DNA from 2 places in the Pseudomonas sp. NY15181 genome. Region 2 is predicted to be linked to the other one. Evidence: predicted binding sites of a transcription regulator. Region 2 holds the regulator's gene; the other holds the start of a gene.
The links. The regulator sigma-54, encoded in region 2, starts transcription at its own class of promoters, with help from an activator protein. The targets are predictions, from matches to a motif close to ANTGGCATNNANNTTGCTNT.

Region 1: the regulator sigma-54 is predicted to act here: its motif matches at 1,459-1,478, upstream of ACNFBT_RS15960 (circularly permuted type 2 ATP-grasp protein).

Annotation. Positions count from the first base shown of each region.
Region 1 is NZ_JBLUPT010000006.1:134,070-137,471, forward strand. Features, by position in the region: gene ydcS (putative ABC transporter substrate-binding protein YdcS) at 1-1,170, opposite strand, end outside; gene ACNFBT_RS15960 (circularly permuted type 2 ATP-grasp protein) at 1,520-2,932, shown strand; gene ACNFBT_RS15965 (alpha-E domain-containing protein) at 2,937-3,402, shown strand, end outside.
Region 2 is NZ_JBLUPT010000008.1:123,945-127,346, reverse strand. Features, by position in the region: gene lptA (lipopolysaccharide transport periplasmic protein LptA) at 1-173, shown strand, start outside; gene lptB (LPS export ABC transporter ATP-binding protein) at 173-898, shown strand; gene ACNFBT_RS18875 (RNA polymerase factor sigma-54) at 1,143-2,642, shown strand; gene hpf (ribosome hibernation-promoting factor, HPF/YfiA family) at 2,721-3,029, shown strand; gene ptsN (PTS IIA-like nitrogen regulatory protein PtsN) at 3,039-3,402, shown strand, end outside.

The DNA.
Region 1 (3,402 bases), on a different contig from region 2:
CCTCCCGCCCATGATCGCGATGTAGTCCTGCGTCCAGCGGCTGTACGGCACGCACTGCCCCTGGCTGCACTTGGCCTGCGGGGTCTTCCAGAAGGCGATGCGGTCGAACTGGTCGTAGCCGTTGGTGGCGCAGCCCTGGGCACCGAGCAGCTGGCTGCCGCTGCAACCGGCGGGGGAGGCGGGCACCGAGCCGAACCAGGCGGCCACGTCGCCCTGCACCTTGGGTTCCAGCGACCAGTTCAGCCACTTGTAGGCGCAGGTCGGGTGCTTGGCGTCGACGTGCATCATGGTGGTGTCGGCCCAGCCGGTCACCCCTTCGACCGGGATGGTCGACTGGATCGGCTGCTTCTCGCCCACCAGCGCGTTGACCTGGTACGGCCAGGAGCCGGAGGCGGCCACGCCTTCGTTCTTGAAGTCGCTCATCTGCACCGTCGCGTCGTGCCAGTAGCGGTGGATCAGCTTCTGCTGGTCGCGCAGCAGCTTGAGCGTGGCGGCGTACTGTTCCTCGTTGAGCTCGTAGGGGTCCTGGATGCCGAGGGCGGGGTTGGTGGTCTTCAGGTACAGCGCGGCGTCGGCGATGTAGATCGGCCCGTCGTAGGCCTGCACGCGGCCCTTGTTGCTCTTGCCGTCGGGCAGCTTCTGTTCGCTGAACACCACGTTCCAGCTCAGCGGTGCCTTGGGGAAGACCTTGGTGTTGTACATCAGCACGTTCGGGCCCCACTGGTAGGGCGTGCCGTAGTGCTTGCCATCCACCGTGTGCCACGGCGCGTTCTGCAGGCGCGGGTCGACGTTTTTCCAGTTGGGGATCAGGGCGGTGTTGATCGGTTGCACGCGCTTGCCATAGACCAGTCGCAGCGAGGCATCGCCCGAGGCGGTGACCAGGTCGTAGCCGCCCTTGGCCATCAGGCTGACCATCTCGTCGGAGGTGGCGGCGGTCTTCACGTTGACCTTGCAGCCGGTGTCCTTCTCGAACTGAGTGACCCAGTCGTAGTTCTTGTCGCTCTCGCCGCGTTCGACGTAGCCGGGCCAGGCGATGATGTCGAGGGCGCCTTCGGGCTGGCCCAGTTGTTTGAGCGCGTCGGCGGCCTGGAGGGAGGCGCTGCTGAGCAGGCTGACGCAGGCGAAGGCCAGCGCCGCGGCTTTCCCTGAAGACAATTGCACTGATGACATGAATCGACTCCTGTTGTTCTTCGTTGTCGGAGCCTCTGCGGCCGAACCGCGCCGTAAGGTCGGCACCTGGTTGATAGCGATGTGCCCCATCGGGAGGGGTGCTCTTGCAGCGTAGTTCCGGCCCCGGAGACTGACAAGAAAGCCCCCTGCGCCCTGCAAGGCCCCGCCCGCTGGCCCTTGCGGCCCCAAACGGGGCGCGCCGGGACGCACCGGCCGACAAAGCGCACCAAGGGAGTGCGAGGCGTTCGAGTGGTCTTTGCAAGTCATTGAACCAAAAGGAAATCTACCTCTGGCACGAGCCTTGCGATGCTCTTCCCAACCGAGGACAAGCGGCAGCAAGGAGTAGAAAATGGCTCGGGTGTTCTATGACGAAATGCATGACGCCGCTGGCGCCTGCCGACCGCACTACACGGAGTTCGCCCGCTGGCTGGCGGACATGCCCGGTGAACAGCTGCAACAGCGCCGCCGCGAGGCCGACCTGCTGTTCTATCGCGCCGGGATCACCTTCACCCTCTACGGCGACGACCAGGGCACCGAGCGCCTGATCCCCTTCGACACCATCCCGCGCAGTATTCCCGCCAGCGAGTGGAAGATCATCGAGGCCGGCTGCATCCAGCGCGTGCAGGCGCTCAACCTGTTTCTCGCCGACCTCTACCACGACCAGCACATCCTCAAGGAAGGCCTGATTCCGCCCGAGCAGGTCCTGGCCAACGACCAGTACCAACTGGCCATGCAGGGCCTGGATGTGCCCGGCAACGTCTATGCGCACATCGCCGGCATCGACCTGGTGCGCGACGGCAACGGCGCCTACTACGTTCTTGAGGACAACCTGCGCACCCCCAGCGGCGTCTCCTACATGCTGGAGAACCGCAAGATGATGATGCGCCTGTTCCCCGAGCTATTCGGCGCCCAGCGCATCGCGCCCATCGACCACTACCCGAACCTCCTGCTCGATACCCTGCGCCAGGCCAGCGAAGTGGAGCAGCCCTGCGTGGTGGTGCTGACTCCGGGTCGCTTCAACAGCGCGTACTTCGAACACGCCTTCCTCGCCCGCGAAATGGGCGTGGAGCTGGTGGAAGGCGCCGACCTGTTCGTCCGCGACGAGCGCGTCTACATGCGCACCACCTCAGGCCCGCAGGCGGTGGACGTGATCTACCGCCGGGTGGACGACGACTTCCTCGACCCGCTGGCCTTCAACCCCGACTCCATGCTCGGCGTACCCGGCCTGCTGGCCGCTTATCGCGCGGGCAACGTGGTGCTGGCCAACGCCATCGGCACCGGCGTGGCCGACGACAAATCCGTCTACCCCTACGTGCCGGAGATGATTCGCTTCTACCTGGACCAGGAGCCCATCCTGCACAACGTGCCGACCTGGCAGTGCCGCCGCCCGCAGGACCTGTCCCACGTGCTGGCGCACCTGCCCGAACTGGTGGTGAAGGAAGCCCAGGGCTCCGGCGGCTACGGCATGCTGGTCGGCCCGGCATCGACCACGGCGGAAATCGAAGCCTTCCGCGCCCGGCTGATAGCGCGGCCGGAGGCCTATATCGCCCAGCCGACCCTGAGCCTGTCGACTTGCCCGACCTTCGTCGAGAACGGCATCGCCCCGCGCCACATCGACCTGCGGCCCTTCGTGCTCTCCGCGCCGGACAACGTGCGCCTGGTGCCCGGCGGGCTGACCCGCGTGGCGCTGCGCGAAGGCTCGCTGGTGGTCAACTCGTCACAGGGTGGCGGTACCAAGGACACCTGGGTGGTGGAGGACTGAAACCATGCTCAGTAGAACCGCTTCCGACCTGTACTGGATGTCGCGCTACCTGGAGCGCGCCGAGAACCTCGCGCGCATGCTCGACGTGTCCTACTCGCTGTCGCTGATGCCCCAGGACGACCGCGGTAATGGCCTGGAGGAACTGGCCATGCCGCTGCAGATCACCGGCAACCTCGACGCCTACCTCTCCCGCCACGGCGAGCTGCACGCCGAGCGCATGCTGAACTTCTTCGCCCTGGATGCGCAGAACCCGGCGAGCATCTACTCCTGCTTCGGCGCCGCCCGCGCCGGCGCCCATGCGGTGCGCGGGCGCATCACCACCGACATGTGGGAGAACATCAACGCCACCTGGCTGGAGATGCGCGACATCGCCCACCAGGGCCTGCTGCGCTACGGCATCAGCCACTTCTGCGAATGGGTGAAGGACCGCTCGCACCTGTTCCGCGGTGCCACCCTCGGCACCAGCATGC
Region 2 (3,402 bases):
ACCAGGCCAAGGTGATCCAGGAAGGCAACACCTTCGAAGGCGAGAAGATCGTCTATGACACCCAGCGCCAGATCGTCAACGCAGGCCGCGCCACCGGCGCCCAGGTGACCACACCGCGCCCGCGTATCGACATGGTCATCCAGCCCAAGAAAAAGCAGGATCAAGCGCAGTAATGGCTACGCTCACCGCTCAACACCTCGCCAAGAGCTACAAGAGCCGGCAAGTGGTCCGCGATGTCAGCATGAGCATCGACAGCGGACAGATCGTCGGCCTGCTCGGCCCCAACGGAGCGGGCAAGACCACCTGCTTCTACATGATCGTCGGCCTGGTCCGCGCCGACCAGGGCGTGGTCCGCATCGACAGCCAGGACGTGACCCACCTGCCCATGCATGGTCGCGCGCGCGCCGGCATCGGCTACCTGCCGCAGGAAGCCTCGATCTTCCGCAAGCTGTCGGTGGCCGACAATATCAGCGCAATCCTCGAAACTCGCAGCGACCTGGATCGCAGCGGCCGCCAGGAGGCCCTGGAGAGCCTGCTCGAGGAATTCCACATCCACCACATTCGCGACAACCTCGGCATGAGCCTGTCCGGTGGTGAGCGGCGCCGCGTGGAAATCGCCCGTGCCCTGGCCAGCTCGCCGAAGTTCATCCTGCTGGACGAACCCTTCGCCGGCGTCGACCCGATCTCCGTGGGCGATATCAAGCAGATCATCCATCACCTCAAGGCCAAGGGCATCGGTGTGCTGATCACCGACCACAACGTCCGCGAGACGCTGGATATCTGCGAAACCGCCTACATCGTCAACGACGGTCAACTGATCGCCGAGGGCAGTGCCGAGACCATCCTCGCCAACGACCTGGTGAAGGAAGTCTATCTGGGTCACGAGTTCCGCCTCTGACCCAGCGGCGGCCGCCCTCCTGGCCGCGCTCCATCCCCGCCACCCACGGCCCGGACCTGCATCCGGCGCCGCGCCTCGGGCCGCCTGGCAGTTGCCCGATAATCAGGTTGTAACGAAAGGTCGACAGCCCCTAGGCAAAGCGTCCAGACTCAGGCATATAATTTGCTTCCTCGCGGCGCTCCGGCGTCCGTAGTCGTGGATATGGCGCTTGCTGCGCCAGCGAACAAGGTGCCTAGTTCCAGCCATGAAACCATCGCTCGTCCTCAAGATGGGCCAGCAGCTGACGATGACTCCGCAGCTGCAACAGGCCATCCGACTGCTCCAGCTCTCCACGCTGGACCTGCAGCAGGAAATCCAGGAAGCCCTGGAGTCCAACCCCATGCTGGAGCGCCAGGAAGACGGCGAGGACTACGACAACAGCGACCCTATGGCCGATGGCGCAGAGTCCGCCCCCACCGCCAACAGCAACACCCAGGACAGCTACCAGGAAAGCACCACCCCCTCCGCCGACAGCCTCGACGAGGACCAGTGGGCCGAGCGCATTCCCAGCGAGTTGCCAGTCGACACCGCCTGGGAAGACATCTACCAGACCAGCGCCAGCAGCCTTCCCGCCAGCGACGATGACGAGTGGGACTTCACGTCCCGCACTTCCGCCGGCGAAAGCCTGCAGAGCCACCTGCTCTGGCAACTCAACCTGGCGCCGATGTCCGACACCGACCGCCTGATCGCCCTGAGCATCATCGACGGCATCAACGACGACGGTTACCTCGAAGAATCCCTCGACGACATCCTTGCCTCCATCGACCCCGAACTGGGCGTGGAGATGGACGAAGTGGAAGTCGTCCTGCGCCGCGTGCAGCAGATGGAGCCCGCCGGCGTCGGCGCGCGCAACCTGCGCGAATGCCTGCTGCTGCAGCTGCGCCAGATGCCGGCCAACACCTACCTGCTGGCCGAGGCCCAGAAGCTGGTCGCCGACCACCTCGACCTGCTCGGCAGCCGCGACTACAGCCAGCTGATGCGGCGCATGAAGCTCAAGGAAGACGAGCTGCGCGAAACCATCGAGCTGATCCAGTCGCTGCACCCGCGCCCCGGCTCGCAGATCGAGTCCGGCGAAGCCGAATACGTGGTGCCGGATGTCATCGTTCGGAAACATAACGAGCGCTGGCTGGTGGAGCTGAACCAGGAAGCGGTGCCGCGCCTGCGCGTCAACTCGCAGTACGCGGGCCTGGTGCGCCGCGCCGACTCCAGCGCCGACAACACCTTCATGCGCAACCAGCTGCAGGAAGCGCGCTGGTTCATCAAGAGCCTGCAGAGCCGCAACGAAACGCTGATGAAAGTGGCGACCCAGATCGTCGAGCATCAGCGTGGCTTCCTCGAATACGGCGAAGAGGCGATGAAGCCTCTGGTCCTGCACGACATCGCCGAAGCCGTGGGCATGCACGAGTCGACCATCTCGCGCGTCACCACGCAGAAATTCATGCACACCCCGCGTGGCATCTTCGAGCTGAAGTACTTCTTCTCCAGCCACGTCAGCACCTCCGAGGGCGGCGAATGCTCGTCCACCGCGATCCGCGCGATCATCAAGAAACTGGTCGCGGCGGAAAGTCCGAAAAAGCCATTGAGCGACAGCAAGATCGCTGGTTTACTGGAGGCACAGGGCATTCAAGTGGCACGTCGCACCGTCGCCAAGTACCGGGAGTCCTTAGGGATTGCTCCCTCCAGCGAACGTAAGCGACTGGTATGACGTTGATCCACGCCAAAGTGTTCCGGCGGCAGGCCACCTAACCTGCCACTTACACACGGGCAATAAGGAGAAAGCGGTATGCAAGTCAACATCAGTGGACACCAACTGGATGTGACCGACGCCCTGCGCGACTATGTCGGCGAAAAACTCGGACGACTGGAGCGCCACTTCGACAAGATCACCAACGTTCAGGTCATCATGGAGGTCGAAAAGCTAAAGCAGAAAATCGAAGCCACCCTGCACATCGCAGGTGGCGAAGTGGTGGCCTGTGCCGAACATGAGGACATGTACGCGGCCATCGACCTGCTCACCGACAAGCTCGACCGCCAACTGATCAAGCACAAGGAAAAATACCTCGAACGCCAGCAGGGTGTTGGTGTTCGTTAAACCCTCCCTATGATTCGACTTGAGCAAATCCTGACCCCCGGCCGTTCCCTGGTGAACGTGCCGGGCGGCAGCAAAAAACGCGTCCTTGAACAAATCGCAAACCTGGTAGCTCGAGAGCTGCCAGGTTTCGACGCGCAAGACATCTTCGAAAATCTGGTGGCCCGGGAACGCCTGGGCTCCACCGGATTCGGCAATGGCATCGCCATACCGCACTGCCGCCTTCCCGGCTGCCAGTCTCCCATCAGCGCCATCCTGCACCTGGACCACCCGGTTGACTTCGACGCCCTCGACGGTGCGCCGGTCGACCTCGTGTTCGTCCTGCTGGTGCCCGAGGCCGCCACCGAAGAGCACCTGGAACTGCTCCGCCAGATCG